DNA from 2 places in the Synechococcus sp. RC10B2 genome. Region 2 is predicted to be linked to the other one. Evidence: riboswitches for the same ligand, from Rfam matches in the RefSeq annotation. Region 2 holds a riboswitch; the other holds the start of a gene.
The links. A riboswitch is a leader RNA that binds a small molecule or an ion and turns the genes downstream of it on or off. The one in region 2 is predicted to bind cobalamin.

Region 1: it holds a riboswitch for cobalamin, as region 2 does, so the genes downstream of both, NW855_RS10355 (sirohydrochlorin chelatase) here and NW855_RS06570 (prepilin-type N-terminal cleavage/methylation domain-containing protein) in region 2, are expected to answer to the same signal.

Annotation. Positions count from the first base shown of each region.
Region 1 covers NZ_JANSHO010000070.1:14,579-19,851, forward strand. Annotated here, with positions in the region: gene NW855_RS10340 (DUF5340 domain-containing protein) at 18-257, shown strand; gene NW855_RS10345 (heavy-metal-associated domain-containing protein) at 317-511, shown strand; gene NW855_RS10350 (heavy metal translocating P-type ATPase) at 624-2,939, shown strand; cobalamin riboswitch at 3,068-3,204, shown strand; gene NW855_RS10355 (sirohydrochlorin chelatase) at 3,234-4,262, shown strand; gene NW855_RS10360 (hypothetical protein) at 4,374-5,267, shown strand; gene NW855_RS10365 (PAP/fibrillin family protein) at 5,264-5,273, opposite strand, start outside.
Region 2 covers NZ_JANSHO010000053.1:29,222-34,494, reverse strand. Annotated here, with positions in the region: gene NW855_RS06590 (site-2 protease family protein) at 1-214, opposite strand, end outside; gene glyQ (glycine--tRNA ligase subunit alpha) at 255-1,151, shown strand; gene NW855_RS06580 (sigma-70 family RNA polymerase sigma factor) at 1,373-1,963, shown strand; gene prmC (peptide chain release factor N(5)-glutamine methyltransferase) at 1,971-2,912, opposite strand; cobalamin riboswitch at 2,928-3,109, shown strand; gene NW855_RS06570 (prepilin-type N-terminal cleavage/methylation domain-containing protein) at 3,242-3,994, shown strand; gene NW855_RS06565 (hypothetical protein) at 4,003-4,668, opposite strand; gene NW855_RS06560 (DUF255 domain-containing protein) at 4,665-5,273, opposite strand, start outside.

The sequences.
Region 1 (5,273 bases), on a different contig from region 2:
AAGGATTGCTTGGATCGATGAAACGTATTCCTGTGCCGGCTCATATCCACTACGAATTTCTGCTGCGGGTGTTGGAGCGGCAAACCTTTCCGGCAGTAGAGGAACAGGATTTTGGCAACCGAGGCCGCACGCAAGAGCTGATCAACTCCCTGCGCAAAGCCCTCACCCAACAGGTGCAACTGGAGGAAGAGTGGCGACAGCGGGGCTATCAGGTGGACTACCGCTGGAATATGGACGAGCCTCAGCCTCCCTCTTGACCTTCCAGCCCACTGTAAGGTTTAGCATCCTTTCAGTGGCATTGGGGGGGTTTTCCAAGATGCAGGTTGTTTTGACGGTGCCCAAGCTGGCCTGTGGGGCCTGTATAGACACCATTGCGCAAGCGGTGCGGCAACTGGATCCCCAGGCGCAGGTGGAAGGGGATCCCAAAACCAAACAGGTGCGGATCACTTCTGAGCGGTCTGTGAGCGATTTGCGGCAGGCCCTCACCCAGGTGGGATATCCCCCGGCCTAGTCAATTTTGGGCCGGGAACGGTCGGGCGTCTGTTTTGAATTTCTGTACAGATGGCTGCCTTCGCCCTGCCCAGGGTGGAGAGTAGCTGTCGTTTCATCAACAAGGTGTTGCCATGTCTGCCCATAAAGGGTCATCGGGTGCACTATCGGCCTCTGCGCCTTCTCCTGAGGGCACTTGGCAGTTGGCCCTGCAAGGGATGAGCTGTGCCTCCTGCGCCCGCAGCATCGAACAGGCCCTCACTCAGGTGCAGGGGGTGTCCCACGGATCAGTGAATTTTGCCAGCGAGCAGGCCACCGTCAAAGGGGATCCCAGGCTGGTGGATCCGCAGGCGCTGATTCGGGCGGTGGAGCGGGCGGGGTATCGGGCGCGCCTTATCCAGGAGGATTGGCAGCTGGACGATCTGTCGGATCCAGAGCGGATCGCCCAACGGGCCGCAGAACGGGAACTGAAGCTCAAGGTGGCGATAGGGGTGGGCATCAGCACGGTGCTGGTGATCGGATCCCTGCCGATGATGCTGGGGATGGACATCCCGGGCTTTCCCATGTGGCTGCACAATCCTGGGTTGCAGTTGCTGCTGACGGCTCCGGTGCAGTTTTGGGTGGGCAAGCATTTTTATCGAGGCGCTTGGGCCGCTTGGCAACGGCGTTCAGCGGATATGAACACGCTGGTGGCCTTGGGGACGAGCGCGGCTTTCTTCTATTCCATTTTCCCAACGGTTTTCCCCGACTCTTTCCATCGGCAGGGACTGCATCCCGATGTGTATTACGAAGTGTCGGCGGTGGTCACCACCCTGATTCTGGTGGGCAAGTGGATGGAGCAACGGGCCAAAAGGCAAACCTCTGAGGCCATTCGCAAGCTGATCGGGCTGCAACCGAAAACGGCAAGGGTAATTCGCCATGGGGTGGAGCAGGATATTCCGATTCGGGAAGTGCAGGTGGGGGATCGGATCCGGGTGCGCCCCGGCGAGAAGGTGCCGGTGGATGGGGTAATCCTAGAGGGATCCTCCACCCTCGACGAGTCGATGGTGACCGGCGAGAGCCTGCCTGTTGTCAAATCGGCGGGGGATGAGGTGATTGGGGCAACGCTGAATCAGACGGGCAGCTTTGTGATGGAAGCGCGGCGGGTGGGCAAAGACACAGTTCTGGCCCAGATCGTGCGCTTGGTGCAGGAAGCTCAGGGATCCAAAGCTCCGATTCAACAGTTGGCGGATCGGGTCACCTCCTGGTTTGTGCCGGCGGTGATTGGGGTGGCAGTTCTAACTTTTGTGCTCTGGTGGGTGCTGGCCGATAACCCGACACTGGCCTTGGTGAACACAATTGGGGTGCTGATCATCGCCTGCCCTTGCGCGCTGGGGTTGGCGACCCCCACCTCGATCCTGGTGGCCGTGGGACGAGGGGCGGAATTGGGGATCCTGGTGAAAAGTGCCGACAGCCTGGAATTGGCCCACGACTTGCGCACGGTGGTCTTGGACAAAACCGGCACCCTGACCGAAGGTCGTCCCACTGTCACCGATATTTGGGCTAATGGCTCCTCTCCCCTGACGGTGTTGCGCCTGGCAGCGGCAGTGGAGCGGCACTCGGAACATCCTTTGGCCCAGGCGGTGGTGCAGAAAGCCGAAGCCGAAAAAATTGTGATCCCTCCTGCCTGGCACTTTCAGGCAAGGGTAGGCAGTGGGGCAGAAGCTTGGGTGGAAGATCAGTGGATTCGCATCGGTCGGCTGAGCTGGCTACAGGAGATGGGGATCCCCTGGGATCCCTCTTGGTCAGAGCGGGTTCAGAATTGGGAAAGCCAGGGCAAAACGGTGATCGGCGTAGCGCAATCCCAGAGTCTGGTGGGGCTGTTGGCCATTGCCGATCCGCTCAAACCCACCTCTCCTGAGGCAGTGCAACAGCTGCAACAGATGGGTCTAGAGGTGATCCTGCTAACCGGGGATAACCCCACTACGGCCCAAGCGGTTGCTCGGCAAGCAGGCATTCAGCGGGTAATTGCCCAAGTCCGTCCGGATCAGAAGGCAGCTTACATACGCAGCCTAAGACAACCGCGACGGCGGGTGGCGATGGTGGGAGATGGCATTAACGATGCTCCGGCTCTGGCAGAAGCTGATGTGGGGATCGCCATTGGTACAGGTACGGATGTGGCGATGGCCGCCAGCGATATTACCCTCATGTCGGGGGATCTGCGGGGAGTCGCCACAGCCATTCAACTCAGCCGGGCCACCCTCAACAACATCCGCCAGAACCTCTTCTTCGCCTTTATCTACAACACGCTCGGGATCCCGATTGCCGCCGGGGCGCTCTACCCCTTCACCGGTTGGCTGCTCAACCCCATGCTGGCGGGGGCAGCCATGGCCCTGAGTTCCGTTTCGGTGGTCGCCAATGCCCTGCGCCTGCGACACTTTCGAGCCCACAGACCGGCAGGCCGGCGTTAGGCCCTCTCCCAGGGGCAAGGGGGATTAGCGCGGCAACAGTTTTGCTGCCCTTTGAGCATGAGTCTGCCGTACCGCTCATGCCTCAGGGCTATCTTCTGGCAGACAAGGACATCCCCCCCAGGGGGCTTGGTGAACGACAAGCGGCAAGCTAACCTAAAAGGCTCAGGCAGACTGGGGAAAGTGCGGTGCAAGTCCGCCACTGTGACGCAACTGTGATGGGATCCCTCCCTCAGCCAGAACACCCACCTGCCGTTGTCCTGTACCCCTTGCGATTCACAAGGAACGGAGTTTTTTGTGTTGGATGTCCTCAGTTTTTCCCCTCCCCGTGCGGTTGGGCAGTTTTCTTCTCCTGCCTTGCCCCTGTTGCTCATCGGCCATGGATCCCGTGACCCTGAAGGGCAGCAAGCCTTTCTGGAGCTGGCCCAAGTTTATCAATCCCTCACCCCCCATCGGCCGGTGATCTCCTGCTTTTTGGAGCTAGCCCAGCCCAGTATTGCCCAGGGGGTGGAACAATGCTTGGCCCAAGGGTGGCAGGAGATCGTGGCCCTGCCGCTGCTGCTTTTTGGGGCGCGCCACAACAAGTTCGATGTGACGATGGAACTGGATCGCCTGCAGGCCCTCTATCCCCAGTTGCGCATTCATTACGGTGGGCCGTTGGGGATCCGCATCGAGATCCTGCAACTGCTGCGAGACCGATTGGCCGCTTTGATGGCCGCCCAACCGCAGCGGATCCCAGAAGCAGAAACCGTGCTCCTGTTTGTGGGTCGCGGCTCCAGCGATCCCGAGGCCAATGCCGAAGCCTGTAAACTGGCTCGGCTGCTTTGGGAAGGATCTGGGTTTGCCGCTGTGGAAACTTGCTTTATCGGCATTACCCATCCCCGCCTGCCCGTGGGATTGGAGCGGGCCCTCTCTTGGCAGCCGCGCCGGGTGGTTGTGCTGCCCTATTTTCTCTTTACAGGGGTGCTGGTGAAAAAAATCGAGGCGGCGGTGCAAGAACGGCGACGCCAATACCCCGAGATCGACTGGCTGATGCTGCCGGAATTGGGCCTTGTGGACGCGGTGCTGCACAGCCTGCAGCAACTGGAGCAGGAAGCTCTCCAGGGCCAAACCCTGATGAACTGCCACCTCTGCAAGTTTCGCCTGGCGGTGAGCGCAGAGCTGGGAGCGGGGCATACTCATCACCATGACCATGACTCCCATGGGCACGGATCCCATCACCATCACTCTCACCATCACCACAACCACGGCCATACCCCCGCAGCAGCAGCGGATCCCTGGGCCGAATTGCAGAGCTACCACCAGCGGGCTTGGCAAGTGCCCTAAGCGAGAAACAGAGGCTGCCGGCGGGATAAACTGAGATGCAGGCAGGCGATCTGTGAACCTGACCTCTGGTTCTCCTGCTCCGGTGGTTCTGCTAGCGAAAAAACAGAAACGATGATGTTCTCCCGCTCCTCTTGGGTCTCAGGTGCCGCTGCCGCGGGGAGCGGGATCTTTGTCTTCGCGTTGGTGGTGGGCCTGCTGGATCAGATCCTGCCGACCCTGCCCAAGGTTTCCCTGTCCTTGGCCGGGATCCCTGGGCTCCTGGCTGCAATTGGGGCCTCCTATGGGGCCTGGCGGGTGGTTCAGATGGGTCTGCAGTCGGGCTCCTGGACTGATTTTCGGGCCTCGCTGGTAGCGGCTCTGTCTCCCTTTGATCCCGCCGATTATGGCGGCAACCCTCGGCAACCCGAGGAGGATTCTCTCCCTTTGCAGTCGGTTGACGAGGATCCTCGAACCCAGATCCGCGATCGACAAATTCTTGATCAAGCTGAGCAGCAGACGGAAACTGAAACCGAAGTAAGCGAACACACTCAAGTAAGACTGCAGGGCGAGCAGCACCAGGATCAAGCTTCGCAGGCCAAGGCCCAACAGTTGCAGCCCCTACAAGAATTGTCATCACCTTCTTCCCCAAGCCCTGAGTCGGCAAAACCCACACCAGAGCCAGAGCTCAACCAAAAACTTCGCCAACTCCAGATGCAGGTCGCCACTCTGAAAATAGAACTGGAACTCCAAGAAATCCAACTGCAGCAGTTGGAGGTGAGGCGGACTCGGCTTCAGCAGCAGAAGCAGAAACTCAAGCACGTTCTGCGTCGCACGGCGTCCGAAAATCAAAGGCTGCGCTTCTTACAGGAGCAAAAAGCCCGGCAACTGGAGCAAACTCAACAGGAGCTGCAAACTTTGCGAGAGTCCTACCGCGCCTTGCAAGTTCTCCAGGAAATAAGCTCCACCCTAACCCAAAACCCATCTCACGAAAGGGCGGAAACGGAGTCCTCTGGATCCTCCGACTAGCCGACC
Region 2 (5,273 bases):
TGCCGTAGCCCGAAAACGCCATGAATATAATCAGAATCGTGCCCAGCGGGTCTAAGTGCGCAATCGGGTTCAGCGTCACGCGCCCTTGACTGCGCGGCGTCGGGTCGCCCGCCCAGTCGGCGTATTTGGCGTGCGCGTACTCGTGTACCGCCAAACTGAGCAGAATCGCCAGTATCCAGATGACCGCACTGATGAGCGTCTCCAAGTCGAACATCGGGCGGGAGTATACCCTGCGAGGTATACTTATCGCGCCTATGACCTTTCAGGAGTTGCTGTTTCGGCTGGAGCAGTTTTGGGCGGACTACGGGTGCTTGATTGTGCAGCCGTACGATGTGGAGGTAGGCGCGGGTACGATGGCGCCCGCCACGACGCTGCGCGCGCTGGGACCTGAGCCGTGGTATGTGGCGTATGTGCAGCCCAGCCGTCGACCCGCCGACGGACGCTACGCCCGCAATCCGATGCGCCTGCAGCACTACTATCAGTATCAGGTCATCCTCAAGCCGTCGCCCGACGATGTGGTCGATGTCTACTTGGAGAGCCTGCGCGCGATTGGAATCGACCCGAGCGAACACGACATCCGCTTCGTGGAGGACGACTGGGAAGCCCCCACGCTCGGCGCGTCGGGCGTCGGTTGGGAAGTGTGGCTCAACGGCACAGAGATCACCCAGTTCACCTACTTCCAGCAGGTCGGCGGTATCGAGTGCGACCCCGTGTGCGCCGAAATCACCTACGGTCCCGAACGGCTCGCGATGCTCTTGCAAAAGAAAAACAGCGTCTGGGAACTGGAGTGGAGCCGCGGCATCTCCTACGCCGATGTGGACTACCAAGCCGAACTGGAGCATAACTACTACAACTTCGAGCATGCCGACACCGAGATGCTCTTCAAACTGTTCGAGATGTACGAGGCGGAGAGCGCACGGATTGCCGAACTGGGCTATGTGCATCCCGCGTTTGACCTCGCACTGAAGTGTTCGCATATCTTCAATCTGCTCGATGCGCGGGGCAGTATCTCGGTCACGGAGCGGGCGAGTTATATTCAGCGCATTCGCGCCCTCTCACGGGCGTGCTGTCTCAAGCACCTCGAAAAGCGCGAGGCGGAGGGCTTCCCGCTGCTGCAAAAAGAGTGGCGCGTCGGACTGAAGGGGAAGTAGGCATCCCCCGAATCGAGGTATAATAGCCTTGTGAACGGAGAGACGCTTATGCGACGCATCGGATTTGGTCTGTGCAGCGCGCTGCCGCTGTGAACAGCGACCGCCTCGTGGACGATGCCGACCTGCAGGAACGGTTGAAAGCGGATGGAGGGGTCGGAACTTCGAGGTTCCGACCCCCATTGGTATCGAAATTGGGCTATAATAGGGTAGGTGAGCGCACGATGGAGCCGTATTGTGAGTATTTATCGGCAGACGAATTGGTGTTGCGGGCGCAGCAGGGGGACGAGCGCGCGGCGGAACAGGTGCTGACGCTGTTCCGTCCGCTAGCGCAGAGCGTGGCGGGACGGTTCTTTGTGCCCAGTTATGAGCCTGAAGATATGTGCCAAATTGCGCTGATGGGGCTGTGGCGCGCGGTGCTGTGTTTTGACCCGCAGCGCAAGGCGGGCTTCGCGGCGTTCGCGCGGGTGTGCATTCGACGGCAGATTCTCTCGGAACTGAAGCGGGCGCAACGGTGGGCAGTGCCTGCAGTCAGCCTGTCGGACGAAGCGGATGGACAAGCGTGGCTGGAGCAGTTGCCTGACCCGCGCCAGAACCTCTACGAGCAGCTCAGCGAGCGCGAGACGGCGCAACGGCAGCGGGAGTTCCTCACGACGCAGCTCAGCCCGCTGGAGACGCAGGTGGTCGCCTTGTACCAGCAGCAGCTGACCTATCGCGAGATTGCCGAGCGGCTGGGCTGCTCGCCGAAAGCGGTGGACAACGCGCTGGCGCGCATCAAGCGCAAGGCGCGTCGGCGCAGCCGCGAGTGTCGCTGAACCGAGCCTATCCCCGAACCGCCCACACGACGCGCATCGCGCCTGTGTAGTCGCGCTCAATGCGGGGCTGGGCGAAGCCCCACACAGGCAGCTGCTCGGCTAATAGCGGCGCAAGGCGCGGGCTGGTCTCAAACGCGAGCAAGCCGCCTGAACGCAACGCCCAACGCGCGCCCTGTGCAATCCGACGATACGGGCGCATCGGGTCGTCCGCAGGAACCAGCAGCGCGCCTTTTGGCTCGTAGCGCGTGATTTCGGGCTGAAGCGCGTCCCACTCGTCGGGCAGCACATACGGCGGGTTGCTGAGCACCGCGTCCACCGCGCCTGTGCGTAGCCCGCGCAGCCAGTCGCCTTGCACCAACATCAGGCGCGACTGTAGCCCCAGCGCGCGGCGGTTCGCCTGCGCCAAGCGCAGCGCACGCCGACTGCGGTCAGTCCCAAGCCCACGCCAGTGCGGGGCGTGCGTCAGGCACGCCAGCGCAACGGCGCCCGTGCCTGTGCCTGCATCTACGAGGATTGGTGAGCAAGAGACCCCCCCCTTCAGGTTCCCCCTGCGGGCAGGGGGAACCGAGTCGGGTCGGTTCCCCTCGCGAAGCGGGGGGAACCTTACGGAGGGGGGTAGGCTACCTGCCCACCCCAGAAACACCTCCACCAGCAGTTCCGTTTCGGGTCGGGGGATGAGCGCGCCGCGCCCGACGATAAGCTCCAGCCCGTAGAACCACGCGCGGCGCGTGAGGTACGCCAGCGGCTCGCGCGCGGCGCGACGGCGCGCCCAACACTCCAGTCGCTGCACCTGCCGCGCCGACAAACGCGCGTCGGGGTGGGCGATTAGCCGCGCACGCTCCCAGCCCAAGCACGCTGCAATCAACGCCTGCGCCTCCCGAAGCGGCTCGGATAGCCCCGCCGCCTGCAACCGCGCCCCTACCCGTGCAATCGCCTCGCGAACGGTCATCGGCGCGGTATAATACCTCCGCTTCGGCAAACGAGTTCGCGGCGGCTGAATGTACGGGAAGTCGGTGCAAATCCGACGCTGACGCGCAGCGGTGACTGGGGACGAACGCGACGATATGCCACTGGCTTCGGCTGGGAAGGCGTCGCCAGTAGAACGATCCAGAAGCCCGAAGACCGGTTCAGCCGTGTCTCGCTCGTTTCGCCTCGCGGGTTGGGCGAAAGAGCGCGCGTAAGCACTCGCCTGCGGCTGGACGCCTCCAGCGGCGGGCGCTGCTACGCAAGCCTTCGTCCCGACCACAGAGCGCAACGCCTATGTGGAGGGATGAACCGATGCGATACACACACCAAACGCGCCGCAACAGCGGCTTCACGCTGATTGAACTGCTGGTCGTGATTGCGATCATCGCCATTCTGGCGGCGATCTTGTTCCCCGTGTTTGCTCAGGCGCGCGAAAAAGCGCGTCAGACCTCGTGTTTGAGCAACCTGCGCCAAATCGGAACCGCAGGCTTGATGTACGCCCAAGACTACGACGAGCGGCTGTTCCCCATCGCCTACGACGACTGGTCGCACTACTGGTGGGGCTATGTGGATCGCCAGAACCAGCGACTGGACACGCAGCGCAGTTTCCTGTATCCGTACATGCGCAACGCGGAGATTCAGGCGTGTCCCTCGTTCCGCGAGAGTCGCGCCTACCAGTACGGGTTGCTGGGCTATGGCTACAACTATGTGTACCTCAGCCCGATGCAGCCGCCGACCTACACGCCGATAGCGGTCGCGCTGGCGCAAATCAATAGCCCTGCCGAGACCGCATGGCTGGCAGATTCGGCGCAGTGGCGCACTTGGGGCGCAGGCGCGCCCGCCTTCGAGGGCACAGGCTTCCTCGAACCGCCCTCCTACAACAATCCGACCTTCCACGGGCGGCACAACAGCATGGGGAATGTGCTGTGGTGCGATGGACACGCGAAGGCGTTCAAGCCCGTCCTGCGCACGGAGGCGACCTACGAACCGCACCGTCGCTATAATCTGGGCAACATCGATCGCGACGGCAACCCCCAGACCGACGAGCTGATGGACTTGGAGTAGGGCAGCGTCTACTTGTGGAGTGCGGACGCCAGCGCAATCGCCTGCTCGATGGGGCTCAGCATGACCTGTCCCTTGTCGGGCAGGCGATTGGCTTCACTCAGCACGACGACCCCTGCGCGTCGAGCGTGCGCTTCGGGCAGCAGCGTCTGCAGCCGTTCCGCCTCGTCGGGCAGCAGGGCGACCTCGAAGGCGTCGCGGGTGCGCCAGAGCGCGAGAATCGCCAACGGCGCGCCATACGCCGCCAGCCCGATTGCGCCGATTTGCCCCTCCTGACGCGCCAGTTCCAACGCCTCCAGCGCACCGCTCAGTTGCATTTCGTTTGGCGTCTCGTGCAGGCTTAGGAAGTAGTAGTCGATGTGCGTGCGTCCGACGGCGCAGAGCGTCTCGATGATGTGCGACTGCAGGAGGTTCGCCGCGATGCGGGCGTCGGGGGCGTGCAGCAGCAGGTTCGTCGGCGTCGCGACAGCGATTTGGAGCCGATTCGCCCGCTCGCGCAGGAACCGCCCCCATAGGGCGGGCGCAGGCGAGATGTCGAGCGTCTCAATCGGCGAGGCGAGCAGCGCGTCCATCAAGCGTTCGGCGCGCGCCTCCGCCGAGCCGTCGCCCGTGAGATGCCCCCGCGCCCACACGGGGAACACATACCGATTCGTGCGTCCCAACAACACTTGGCTCATGGTTGGATTCGCGCCAGTGCCTGAGTGTACCCTGCGTAGGCGAGCGGTTGTGCAGGGTCGTAGTCGCCGCCGAGCGTCTGCAGCAGTTGCAGGGCGCGTTCCCGCCAGCGCGTATCGCCAGAGGCTTCGGCGTACTCGTACATCGCCAGCGCGAGCAGCGCGTTGTCGGCGGGCAGGTCAGCGTCGTCGCTGCCGACGCGCACAGGCACGACCTTGAAGTTGCCCCACTGCTTGCTCTGCGAGGCGTCGTAGAAGCCGCCTGTCGGGTCGGCGTAGTCGCGCCAGACGCGCTGCAGCAGTTGCTCGGCGAGTTGCAACGCGCGCGGGTTGGGTTGCAGGCGATGCACGCGGACGGCGGCGCGGGCGACCAGCGCGAGGTCAGGCATCCAGTCGCTGTTTGTGCGCGTCGCGCTGCGGTACAGGTCGCCGCGCAGGGTGCGCATCGCGCGCAGCGTCTCCAGCACGCGCGGGGCGGTCTGACGCGCCCAGTGCGCCTGCGGGTCGAGCGTCCCGAAGGTCTCAGCGTAGTCGGCCAGCGCGAGGATGGCATAGGCGTTCGCGTCCGCGAACAGCGTCGGGTCGGTTTGGGGCAGCCCTTTGCCCTG